3 regions of the Planococcus sp. BI3 genome follow, and region 1 is predicted to be linked to each of the others. Evidence: predicted binding sites of a transcription regulator. Region 1 holds the regulator's gene; each other region holds the start of a gene.
What was found. The regulator Rex, encoded in region 1, represses fermentation and respiration genes when NADH is low (regulators of the CRP and FNR family bind a similar motif). The targets are predictions, from matches to a motif close to TTGTGAAATATTTCACAA.
Positions count from the first base shown of each region.

Region 2: AC1MEO_RS14115 (cytochrome c oxidase subunit II) is a predicted target of Rex. The motif match lies at 1,983-2,000, and genes of this name have one in related genera.
Region 3: AC1MEO_RS17330 (AtpZ/AtpI family protein) is a predicted target of Rex. The motif match lies at 2,354-2,371, and genes of this name have one in related genera.

Region 1 covers NZ_CM155266.1:2,087,126-2,091,383, reverse strand. Annotated here, with positions in the region: gene AC1MEO_RS10370 (ABC-F family ATP-binding cassette domain-containing protein) at 1-1,109, opposite strand, end outside; gene AC1MEO_RS10365 (redox-sensing transcriptional repressor Rex) at 1,242-1,874, shown strand; gene AC1MEO_RS10360 (twin-arginine translocase TatA/TatE family subunit) at 1,965-2,165, shown strand; gene tatC (twin-arginine translocase subunit TatC) at 2,178-2,939, shown strand; gene AC1MEO_RS10350 (CPBP family intramembrane glutamic endopeptidase) at 2,992-3,915, opposite strand; gene groES (co-chaperone GroES) at 4,031-4,258, shown strand, end outside.
Region 2 covers NZ_CM155266.1:2,804,920-2,809,177, forward strand. Annotated here, with positions in the region: gene AC1MEO_RS14100 (murein hydrolase activator EnvC family protein) at 1-151, opposite strand, end outside; gene AC1MEO_RS14105 (universal stress protein) at 560-1,024, opposite strand; gene AC1MEO_RS14110 (Crp/Fnr family transcriptional regulator) at 1,248-1,910, shown strand; gene AC1MEO_RS14115 (cytochrome c oxidase subunit II) at 2,211-2,684, shown strand; gene AC1MEO_RS14120 (b(o/a)3-type cytochrome-c oxidase subunit 1) at 2,681-4,258, shown strand, end outside.
Region 3 covers NZ_CM155266.1:3,461,256-3,465,513, reverse strand. Annotated here, with positions in the region: gene atpF (F0F1 ATP synthase subunit B) at 1-426, opposite strand, end outside; gene atpE (F0F1 ATP synthase subunit C) at 586-810, opposite strand; gene atpB (F0F1 ATP synthase subunit A) at 868-1,578, opposite strand; gene AC1MEO_RS17335 (ATP synthase subunit I) at 1,606-1,977, opposite strand; gene AC1MEO_RS17330 (AtpZ/AtpI family protein) at 1,980-2,201, opposite strand; gene wecB (non-hydrolyzing UDP-N-acetylglucosamine 2-epimerase) at 2,435-3,556, opposite strand; gene upp (uracil phosphoribosyltransferase) at 3,576-4,205, opposite strand.

The DNA.
Region 1 (4,258 bases):
GATTTGCCGACGCCGTTCGGGCCGACCAGCGCCAAGCTTTCCTGGCGGTACAGCTTGAATGAGACATTCTCAGAAACTGGTTTGCTGGCATAGCCAATCTTCAGCGACTGGACACTCAAAACGTCATTGCCGCTTTGCTTGTCGATGGTGAAGCCGAAGCGGGCTGATTTTTCATTGCCATCGGGGGCATCCATCCAATCAGTTTTCTGGAGGGTCTTCCTGCGGCTTTGTGCCATTTTAGTCGTTGAAGCCCGCGCCAGATTGCGCTGAACGTAATCCTCCAGCTTGGCTTTCTCACCCTGCTGTTTCTCGAATTGCTTTTGGTCCAATTCGTATTGCTTAGCTTTTTCGTCCAAGTATCGGCTGTAGTTGCCGGTATACTTTTTGACGCGGTGGCGGGAAACTTCATAGACCAGCGTCACAACTTGATCAAGGAAATAACGGTCATGGGAAACAATCAGCAAAGCACCCGGGTAATTCTTCAGGTAGTTCTCCAGCCAGCTTAGCGTTTCGATGTCCAGGTGGTTGGTCGGCTCATCGAGAATCAGCAGTTGGGGCTTACTGAGAAGATGCTTCGCCAGCATCAAGCGCGTTTTCTGGCCGCCGGATAACGACACTACTTTTTTGTTGAAGTCATCCGGATAGAATTTCATGCCGTTTAGGATGGCCCGTGTATCCGCTTCGTATTGATAGCCGCCTGCGTCCTTGAAGTCATTCTGCAGCAGGTCGTATTCCTTCATAACTTTATCGTTTTCTGCAGGATTATTGTATATGTCAGGTTCGGCCATCTGTGCTTCCAGGTGGCGAAGCTGCGCTTCCTGTTCACGGAAATGATGGAAAATGGTCATCATTTCATCCCAAACGGTGGCGTCCGACTCTAAATTGGTCTGCTGTTCCAGGTAGCCGATCGTCAAATCTTTCGGCATGCTGATGTCCCCGCTGTCGTGGGACATTTCACCGGCGATGATTTTCAGCAATGTGGATTTTCCTGCACCGTTACGGCCTACCAATGCTACGCGGTCACGGTGCTGTACTTCCAATTTGACGCCCGACAGGATCTCTTCCGCACCAAATGATTTATAGACTTGATTTACTTGTAAAACAATCATGTAGGTCACCTCTATTCCCTTTAAGTGTAGCTGATGGGACAGTTGTTCGCAATTGCGCAAGCCTTTACATATCAAGTCTCCTATTGTAAGATGAAAGCGATTTGACAACACCTCAGGAGGATGCGAAAGCGTATGTTACATGAGCCATCAAAAATTCCGCAAGCCACGACCAAAAGGCTTCCGCTGTATTACCGTTTCCTTCAAAACTTCGCGAATGCCGGACAAAAACGGATTTCCTCGCAGGAATTGAGCGAAGCAATGAAAATTGATTCTGCCACCATCCGCCGTGATTTTTCCCATCTGGGTGCGCTTGGAAAAAAAGGCTATGGTTATGATGTACAGGAGCTGCTGCTGTTTTTCCGGAAGACATTGGATCAGGACGAAGCTACAAATGTAGCGCTGATTGGTGTTGGGGGACTCGGCAGTGCCTTTTTAAAGTATAATTTCCATCGCAACCACAACACGAAAATCATTGTGGCCTTCGATTCGAACAGCCCACTCGAAGGCGAAAAGATCAGCGACATCAATACGTACCATCCTGATAAAATCGAAGAGAAAATCAAAGAGTATGGGGTGGAACTGGTCATTTTGACAGTGCCGTCACGATCCGCACAGGAAGTGACAGACCGTTTGGCGAAGACCGATATCAAAGGGATTTTGAATTTTACGCCGGTGCGTATTTCAGTGCCCGACCATATCCGTGTCCAGACCATCGACCTGTCAGTTGAATTGCAGACATTGATTTATCAGATCAAACAGCAATGACTTAAAACCTTCACATTTTTACGCCCTTTCCAAATAGCCAAAACAGCTGCAATGATGTAAAATAGAGCCATAATACAGGAGGTGCCACGTATGCCAGGTCCAATGAGTATCATCATTATCGGTGTTGTTGCCTTGCTAGTTTTCGGCCCTAAAAAGCTGCCGGAACTTGGAAAAGCATTCGGTTCGTCTTTGCGTGAGTTCAAAAACGCTACAAAGGGACTTGTAGACGATGAAGACGACGATAAAAAAGTAGAACTGAAGAAGAAAGATGAGCAAAAGGAAATACGATAGGATGTTTGTCTGATGACAGAAAAAGACATGACTTTAGTTGAACATATAGTTGAATTGAGAAAACGGCTGACCATTGTAGTCGTTTTCTTTATATTGGCCCTTATTGTCAGCTTTTTTATTGCCCAGCCTTTGATTCAATATTTGCAATACACGGAAGAAGCAAGAGACCTTACCTTGAACGCGTTTAAAATTACAGATCCGCTGAAGATTTTCATGCAGGTCACGATGATTTTAGCGTTGATCATCACGTCCCCTTTGATCATGTATCAGTTTTGGGCATTCATCAGTCCAGGACTTCTCGATAAAGAGCGGAGAGCAACGTTAAGTTATATTCCGTTTTCCCTGCTGTTGTTTCTTGGGGGGATCGCGTTTGCCTATTTGATCCTGTTTCCTTACGTCATCGGATTTATGTTGAATATCTCCGATAATATGGATATACAGGAGACCATCGGCATCAATGAATACTTTCAGTTCCTGTTCCAGATCACGCTGCCGTTCGGCCTGATTTTCCAGTTGCCTGTGCTGATGCTGTTTTTGACCAGACTTGGCATCATCACACCGATGCTGATGACGAAATACCGCAAGTATTCCTATCTTGGATTGGTGGTCATCGCGGCGTTCATCACCCCGCCGGACATCGTTTCGCATATGATTGTGACCTTGCCATTGATCGTGCTGTACGAATTCAGTGTCATCATCGCCAAAATCGGCTACCGAAAGTTCCTTAAAGCTGAACAGCAGCAAATTATCGAAGAACAACAACCGATCGAATAAGAAAAAACCTTCCACCGAATTAGATCGGGGAAGGTTTTTTCTTATTTGATGGTCATTGGAAGATGAAGAAGAATCCTGCAGATTGAAGTTCTTCCATCTGTTTTTGGAACTCTAAAATCTTATCCATATTGAGCTGAATCAGCATGACATAGCCGTTCAGGCAAATATGGGCGATGATCGGTGTGATGATGCTTTTCGTTTTCTGGTATAAAAACGCCAAGATCAATCCGGTAGTGAAGTACAGCAGCAAGTGCGTAAAGTCGAAATGGATCAAAGCGAACACTAAAGCACTGATTGCTGTCGCGAAAAAGAAATTGGTTGTTTGGTTGAGTGAACCAAACAACACACGGCGGAAGACCAGTTCTTCAAGAATCGGTCCAAACAATACGATTGAAACGATAGCGAGCGGCACCGCTTCAGCAATGTTGACTAATGAAGCAGTATTATCAGAGCCTGGCTCGATGCCGAGAAACTTCATTTCAATTAAAGCGGCAATCGATTGCCCGATCAGCAACAGCAAGAAGCCAAGAAAGCCCCAGACGACTGACATGAAGACGCTGGATTTCTTGCCTTTCCAGATATCAAAAAAGCGCTTGTCCCGGAAAATCACGAGGAGCGTAAGAACAAAGCCGATGCCCATGGTCAGGAAAATCAGCCAGCCTGATGTAGCGGCGCCGGCAGCTGCACGGTCCATGCCTTGCCCTTGAAAATAACTCAAGGTGGGAGCTATAAACAGGATCGGTGAAAGCTGTGCTGCGATAAAAATCAATAATACATACAGCGGCGTCTTTTTGCCTTGGGATTTCGGGCGGTGGCCGCTGGTCTGTTTAGCTTTTGGCCGAGACGTGCTATCATTTTTAAAAAAATTGTCTATAAAGGTTTTTCGTTTGGTGGGCATGATGTAATTCCTTTCACTGATGGATGCTCTTTCTATTGTAGAGCTTTCAGAGGCCAACCGCAAAGAAATCAAAATCATGATGGTTACCACTTGCAAAAGACTGAAGATTTTATTAAACTTGGTAGTGGGTTAGCACTCAGAGGTTGAGAGTGCTAAGCGAGAACATTTAGATAATTTGAGGAGGGTGTTTCAATTGTTAAGACCACTAGGAGATCGTGTAATTATTGAGCTCATCGAAGCGGAAGAAAAAACGTCAAGCGGTATCGTCTTGCCGGGATCAGCACAAGAAAAACCGCAGGAGGGCCATGTGATCGCTGTAGGAAATGGACTTATCCGTGAAAACGGGCAGCGCACAGAATTGGACGTGCAAGCTGGCGACCGCGTCATCTTCTCGAAATACGCAGGATCTGAATTAAAATAC
Region 2 (4,258 bases), 720 kb from region 1:
TCCCTGAGTTCAATTCACTTTGTTTCTGTTGAACCTCTTGTTGTTTCTTCTCTAAATCGCTTAGTTTATCTGCATTTGCAGTAGGCAAAAACATTGTTAAAGCCAATACAGCCGACAAAGCGATCATCAGTAATTTCGATAATGGTTTCAAACTCTTGCGCCCCTTTCATTTTCCGTGGTTATCTATAAGTTATACTGAAAAATTTTTATATTCGATAATTTTTCCTATCGAAATGGTTCTGTTAGGAAAAATCCAGCAGACCAATTGTACCACCACATAAACCTGTTTATTATTACAGTTTCTTATCAATTAGAATTCGAACATGACAAAATAGCAGATAATAGCCTAGAAGGCACTCCTTTATTAATATCAATTTGATGTTTTAGTGAAATACTGTTTTCGGTTATTATCGTTTGGTGATTATCTGATGGTTTTGATGGTTATTTAGATGTGTGATAGCAGAGAAAGAACAGGGGAATGAGGAGAGTGGTGAAGAAGGAATAAAAGAGCAAAAAAAAAGCCTTCCCAAAGACTTAGATAGGGAAGGGCTTTCGGTGGTTATTCTTCTGCTAATACGTCAGCTTGTTCTCTGCGGACGACCAGCACATCACATTTGGCAGTGCGGACAATCCGTTCAGAAACACTGCCCATGATAAAGCGTTCAGCTGCATTCAATCCGGTAGCCCCGCAAACGATGACATCGACGTTCAATTTAGGAGCCAATTCTTTAGGGATGGCAATTTTAGGGACGCCATATTCAATGATGACATTTACGTTCTTTACACCGGCGGCCATTGCTTCTTCTTTATATCTGGCAAGCAACTCCTGGGATGTTTTTTTTGTGCGATCTGCAATTGTCCGATCGTACGCTTCGATGGAACCGAATGAACGGTTGTCGATGATATGGGCCAGGTGCAATGTGGCATTATTGCGCGCCGCTGCTGCTGCCCCTTTCTTAAATGCCAATTCTGCTTCTTTGGAACCGTCTACTGCTACCAATATATTGGAATATTTTAAAGTCATTCAGCATTCCTCCTCGTCTCTATACTAGGGAACTTCGCTGTGGGTGCGGTAAGTTCCTTCTTATCTGTCACATTCTTTTGAGAACGGTGTCAAAATGATGAATTTACACACGAATAAAAGGATATTCATGGTAAAATGAATGAAAGAGAAGAATTCGGCAGATATATGGAAAGGCGGCTGTAAATTGAATACCGGCACAGGGAATACGGATGTATTGGTGGGCATGGAAGAATTGCTGTCAGTACGCCATCAGGTTAAGGAATTAAAAAAAGATAGCTATTTATTCCACGAAGGAGATGCTATCGGAGGGGTCTTCATCATTCGTTCCGGTAAAATACGGATCGAAAAAGTGACGCCGAACGGCCGGGAACTGACGCTGAAAATCTGTGGTCCAGGCCAGCTGGTGGGAGAAGTGACTATTTTTTCTGACGCGCCCAAATATATGCTGGATGCCCGTGCGATAGAAGACACGGTCTGTCTTCATATTTCAATAAATGATTTGGAAGAGGCCCTGCTGTCAAATGCGCGCTTGTCCATCGCCTTTATGAAATGGATGGGAATCGACCAGCAGAAAACCCAGACGAAATTCCGGGATCTGCTGCTGCATGGCAAAAAAGGTGCGCTGTATTCAACCTTGCTCAGGCTGTCCAACAGCTACGGGGTCCAAACTGATAATGGGATTTTAATTGATCTGGTGTTGACTAATCAGGATTTGGCGAATTTTTGCGGAATGACGAGAGAAGTGGTCAACCGCATGCTGAATGATTTGAAAAAAAACGGCAAACTGACGTTAAATGAAGGGAAAATCCTTCTGTACGATACGGACTATTTAAAAACGGAGACAAATTGTGAAAACTGTCCCATTTATTTATGCAAAATTGATTAGCAGGAGAGCTTGCCCATGCGGCGGGTTCTTTTTTTGTCTAAAATTTGTCAATCTGTTAAAAATAAGGCGTGACTGTGAGAAATGTCACAGTGCCGCCCCGGGCGATAGCATAATCTGGAGATAAGAACAAAACGCATAAGAGGTGAAGAGGAATGAACCAGGAAAACCGGGAGCCAGAGCCCAATCTAAAAGGTACTTTAGTGAGTGTTTTTATAGTGGGACTAATCATCGTTGTGATGTGGGTCGCCGTTTATTTATTATACGTAGCCCGTTAAGGCAGGACGAAAGGAGTAGGTTTAAATGCATCTTCATAAATATGAAAAAATTTGGCTGGTGTTCGGTATTGCATCGCTGATTGTATTTTTAAGCGTGGTCGGAGTGAGCGCATTCTCTCAGGATCACACCCCAGCTGGAGGGATGGAAACAATAGATCCCAAAAAAGTGAATGAAACGGCCCCATTTGATAATCCGGGTGTTACCCAATTGGATGACGATACCTATCAAGCCACAATTGTAGCAATGGCCTTCGGATATCAGGCACCGGAATTGAAAGTTCCAGTCGGCAAAGAAGTTATTTTCAAAGTGACCAGCACCGATGTGGTCCATAGTTTCACCATTGATAATACAAAAGTCAATATGATGGTCGTTCCAGGCCGGATTACGACAAAATCCTATACGTTTGAAGAACCTGGCACATATTTAATTCTTTGCAATGAATATTGTGGAACAGGTCACCATATGATGTATACAGAGATAGAGGTGTACGAAGAATGATAGCTGTGCAAGATCGAAAACTCGCTTTATGGAATATCGGCGTAGCTTACGCTGCATTTTTAATCGGTACATTATGTGGCCTGCTTCAGGTTTTTATCCGCAATGATGCTCTTCAATTGCCGGCTTGGCTGGACTATTACCAGATTTTAACGGCACACGGCGTTTTACTCGCACTCGTATTTACGACATTTTTCATTTTTGGTTTCTTTATTACTGGTATGAGCAAAAGCCTCGGGAGCTTCGGGCCGAAAGTCCGGTTGTTCTCCTGGATCGGCTTTTGGGTAACCTTGCTTGGAACGGTCATGGCGACAGTGATGATTGTGGCGGGAGAAGCTTCCGTCATGTACACATTTTATGCACCGCTTCAGGCAAGTGGCTTTTACTATGTAGGGCTTGCTCTCGTAATCATCGGAACATGGATCAGCAGTTTTGCGCTGGTCGGCCATTACCGAGTATGGCGGAAAAACAATAAAGGGCAGTTGAGCCCGTTATTCGCTTTCATGACCATCACGACCATCATCATGTGGATCATCGCATGTCTGGGCGTCGTAGCAACGGTGCTTTTCCAATACATTCCTTGGGCATTCGGCTGGACCGATACCATTGATGTGGAACTCAGCCGTACTTTGTTCTGGTTTTTCGGACATCCCCTTGTGTATTTCTGGCTGTTGCCGGCATACATGGCCTGGTACGTCATCGTACCAAAAATCCTGGGTGTAAAAGTATTCAGTGATTCTTTGGCCCGTTTGTCTTTTGTACTCTTTATCCTGTTTTCCATTCCTGTTGGATTCCACCATCAGCTGACAGAACCGGGTATTTCGAACTTCTGGAAATTCCTTCAGGTGGTGTTGACGTTCATGGTCATCGTGCCATCATTGATGACGGCGTTCTCGATGTTCGCGACATTTGAAATCGCTGGACGCAAGAATGGCGGAAAAGGCCTCTTCGGTTGGTTTACGAAATTGCCTTGGAAAGATATCCGTTTCACATCGATTTTCATTGCCATGGCGTTCTTTATCCCTGGTGGAGCTGGCGGAATTATCAACGCAAGCTTCCAGTTGAACGAAGTCGTCCATAATACTTTATGGATTGTCGGGCATTTCCATATTACGGTTGGAACGCCAGTTGCCATGACATTCATGGGATTGACGTTCTGGTTGATTCCTTACTTGACGGGAAGAAAATTCACCAAGTCCATGAAAGTTCTCGGACTGGTCCAAATCATCACCTGGTCAATTGGTATGCTCTTGATGTCAACAGCGCAGCATCTTTTGGGCCTTCTCGGAGCACCAAGAAGAACAGCGTATTCTGGCTATAACGATCACCCAGCCGCAATGGAGTGGTTTGACGGCATCCTGACGAACCACGTCACGATGGCAGTTGGCGGAAGTATTCTCTTCGTCTCTGCGATGATTCTCATCTATATCGTTGTCATGACGATGTTCCTGTCGCCTAAAGCTGTCGAGCCGAAGGATCTGGTCGATTTCCCAATGGCGGAAAGCGACATGTCCCGGACACCGAAATGGCTGGAAAATTGGTGGATTTGGATCGGCCTCGCTGTTGCACTTATTCTA
Region 3 (4,258 bases), 1.4 Mb from region 1:
CAATGACAATGCCACAACTTCTTCACGAACAGCTGAAATAGCTTTATCTCTTTCGTTGGCAATTTCTTGAACCGCAGCATCTTTCATGCGACCAGACTCAGCACGCGCTGTCGTGATGATTTCCTCACGCGAAACGTCGCCTTGCTTTTTAGCATTTTCAATGATTTCTTGTGCTTGCGTGCGCGCATCTTTAAGAAGGCTGCGCTGCTCGTCAAGCATTTTCTGTGATTCCAGACGGCTGTTTTCAGCAGTTTCGATTTCACTCTTAATCAAATCTTCACGCTGCTGCATTATGCCCATCAAAGGACCCCATGCGAATTTCTTCAAAAGCATCATTAGCAAAATGAAGATAACAAGTGTAGCGAGAATGTCTCCAATATTTAAAAACTCCCCGGTTGCACCGAGTACGAGGTGATCAAAAAACACGATTGTTTCACTCCCTTCAAGAGCCTAAAATGCAATTCTTTCTATAGTAAGATCTTTTATAGTCGTAAGATGAATTTTCAAAAAAATGGGTTCATACAAGTTTAAATGGCGAAAACCATATCGAAGCATCCCCACCATTTAACTTTTTGTATAAAAATACTATTGGTTCATAACGATGAACGCGATAACTACAGCGATGATCGGCAATGCTTCAACCAATGCAACACCGATGAACATTGTTGTTTGTAGAACGCCACGTGCTTCTGGCTGGCGAGCGATGCCTTCAACTGTTTTTGAAACGATAAGACCGTTACCGATACCCGCGCCTAGTGCTGCTAAACCTACTGCGATTGCTGCTGCTAATAAACCTAATGAACCTGTCATTGTAATGTGTCCTCCTCAGGATAGTTGTTTTTTTTTTGCTCTATGAGCAGTTTATACTCAATGGTCGTCGGCAACTTTATGCGATAAATAAACCATTGTCAACATAACGAAAATAAACGCTTGGATTGTCCCGATAAAGATCGAGAACCCTTGCCATAGCATCATTGGAAGGATGCCGGCTGCAAATCCAAATATACTTGCTGATGCGAGGCCTGCCAACAAAGTCAACAAGATTTCCCCCGCATAGATGTTACCGTAAAGACGCAGACCGAGTGTCAGCGTATTTGCGAATTCTTCAATGACTTTCAAAGGGAATAAGAATTTCATCGGCTTGATATAGCCTCCGGCATATCCTTTAACCCCTTTCAGCTTGATGCCATAATAATGGCTCAAGATGAGCACCATTGCGGCCAATGTCATCGCTACCGTTGGATCCGCTGTTGGTGATTTCCACCAAAGGTCTCCGTTGACAACTATTGCAAATGGAAGCCCCAACATATTCGAAACAAAAATGAACATAATCAGAGTGATTCCAAGAACATGGAATCGGCCACCATCTTTCCAATCCATATTGCTGTTGATTATCCCTTTCACGAAATCCATGATCCATTCCATGAAGTTCTGCATGCCCGTCGGTTTAAGCTGCAGTTTCCGTGTAGAGATAAAAGCAATTAGGAAGACGATAAGAGCGGCTACAAGTAGCATCATAACGTTCGATAGGTTGAACCAGATCCCGAACACCTCGAGCATAGGAGCGCCATGTTCCACGATAGTTTCACCTCTCTTTCCACATTCTTAATGGTATTTCACGTGATAAACAATCCGCTCTGTCAATAACAGAGCATAAGGGATCATCAACCCAATTACCGTACTGACCAAGTGAATGTGCTCTGCGAATAAAATGGCAATCGCCACAGCTGCAACACCTGATGCAAACCGTAATGCCGTTCCAATAGAACGAACTTTCGAGCCTTCAGCCACCGCACGGTCGAATTTCTCCATCCGTCGAACCAGGATCCACATGTTGTAAATGCCGAACAAAGTTCCGATTATGAGACCCGCGAACACTTCTTGATAAGGGGTAAACCCCCAACCAATAACGCAGAACGCTAAGATGAAAAGGATCATCTTTTTCAGTCTAGTATATATCTCCCTTAGTCCATCCATTTTTACTTGTCTCCTGATTCGAATTTGCGGACGGTCTGAAGCATTGCCCACACACCGGCAGTGATGCCTATGAATAGGCAGATGATCATGAAAAACGGTGCGGTTCCGATCCTTTCATCGAGCCACATGCCTGTGAACACACCGATGAGGACGGACCCGACAAGTTGTGAGAGGATGGCGCTGTAAAGTGCCATCGCTTGCAAGGGACTTTTTGTTGGGCGCATGACAACCCCCTCGAACTTCGTTGATTTGACATTAAACCCTATAAAAGAGCAGTCGCATCAGGCTTCTAAGACCACGTAATCTATGTAAGAAAACCTTCTCATGCATACCCTTTGTTAGCATACAATAGGGGTAAAATCATGTCAATTGCTAGAAGTGAAAAACTTCACAAGCGATTCTCCTCTGACATATTGTCGACAAACTTTACCGAAAAATGTGATAATGGCCGTTTTTTTTATTGCAGCTTTGCAAAATAAGCATGCAGCGCTTCAACAATTCTAGCCGACGCTTTGCCGTCTCCGTAAGGATTGGATGCCTGAGACATTGCTTTATAAGCTTTTTCGTCTGTCAGCAATTCTTTGGCCATCCCGTAAATCGTCTCTTCATTTGTTCCGGCAAGCTTCAACGTGCCCGCCGAGATCCCTTCAGGGCGCTCAGTCGTATCCCGCAAAACCAATACCGGCTTGCCAAGTGAAGGCGCTTCTTCTTGAATTCCGCCCGAATCGGTCAGAATAAAGAATGAACGAGCCGCAAAGTTATGGAAGTCCAGAACTTCGAGCGGTTCAATCAAATGGATACGTGAATCACGGCCCAATACTTCATCCGCCACTTCACGAACGGCTGGATTCATATGTACCGGATAAACCACTTGAATATCATCATGCTCGCTAATCAGGCGTTTGATGGCACGGAACATATTGCGCATCGGCTGGCCCAGGTTTTCACGGCGATGTGCCGTCAAAAGAATCATGCGGTCCGTGCCGATCTTGTCCAAAATCGGATGCGTGTAAGTTTCGCGCACGGTCGTTTGAAGCGCATCGATGGCCGTGTTGCCTGTGATGTAGATGGTTTCTGCCTTCTTGTTTTCATCCAGCAGGTTCTGAGCGGATTTTTCAGTTGGTGAAAAATGAATATCCGCCATGACGCCCGTCAGCTGACGGTTCATTTCTTCAGGATACGGCGAATATTTATTGTGCGTACGCAAGCCCGCTTCAACATGTCCAATGGCGATCTGGTTGTAGAAAGCGGCAAGGCTGGCAGCGAAAGTTGTTGTTGTATCACCATGCACCAATACGATGTCCGGTTTTGCTTCTTTCATGACTTCATCAAGCCCCTGCATTGCACGCATCGTGACGTCGGTCAAAGTCTGACGGTCCTTCATGATGTTCAGATCGAAGTCAGGCGTGATTTTGAATGTCTCCAGCACCTGGTCCAACATTTCCCTATGCTGCGCCGTCACCGTCACCAATGGTTCGATGGTGTCGGGATGTTTTTGAAGTTCCAGAACCAGCGGCGCCATTTTGATGGCTTCAGGCCGCGTACCAAATATCGTCATTACTTTCCATTTTTTCGTCAAGCTGATAGACCTCGCTCTCTTATTTTGTTCCGAATAAACGGTCTCCAGCATCTCCAAGACCTGGAACGATATATCCTTTTTCATTCAATTTCTCATCAAGTGACGCAATGTAGATATCCACATCGGGATGCGCTTGTTGAAGTGCTTCTACGCCTTCAGGAGCTGCGATGATGCACATGAAACGAATTTTCGTGGCTCCACGTTTTTTCATGGAGTTGACAGCTTCGATGGCTGATCCGCCTGTAGCAAGCATTGGATCAACAACGATAAAGTCGCGCTCTGCAACATCGGAAGGTAATTTCAAATAGTACTCAACCGGCTGTAATGTAACCGGGTCGCGGTATAAACCGATGTGTCCGACTTTAGCAGCTGGAATCAATTTCAGGATTCCATCGACCATGCCGATGCCTGCACGCAAAATCGGCACAACGCCCAATTTTTTCCCTGCAAGGACTTTCGATTTCGCCAGCTGAACCGGCGTCTCTACTTCAATTTCTTCCAATGGCAAGTCGCGTGTGATTTCGAATGCCATCAACGTGGCGATTTCATCTACCAATTCCCGGAACTCTTTCGTGCCTGTAGACTTATCACGGATGTACGTAAGTTTATGCTGAATCAGTGGATGATCAAAAACGTATACTTTTCCCACGGCCTATCTCTCCTTTTCAAACATTATCTTAAATAGTATAACAGAAAATCATT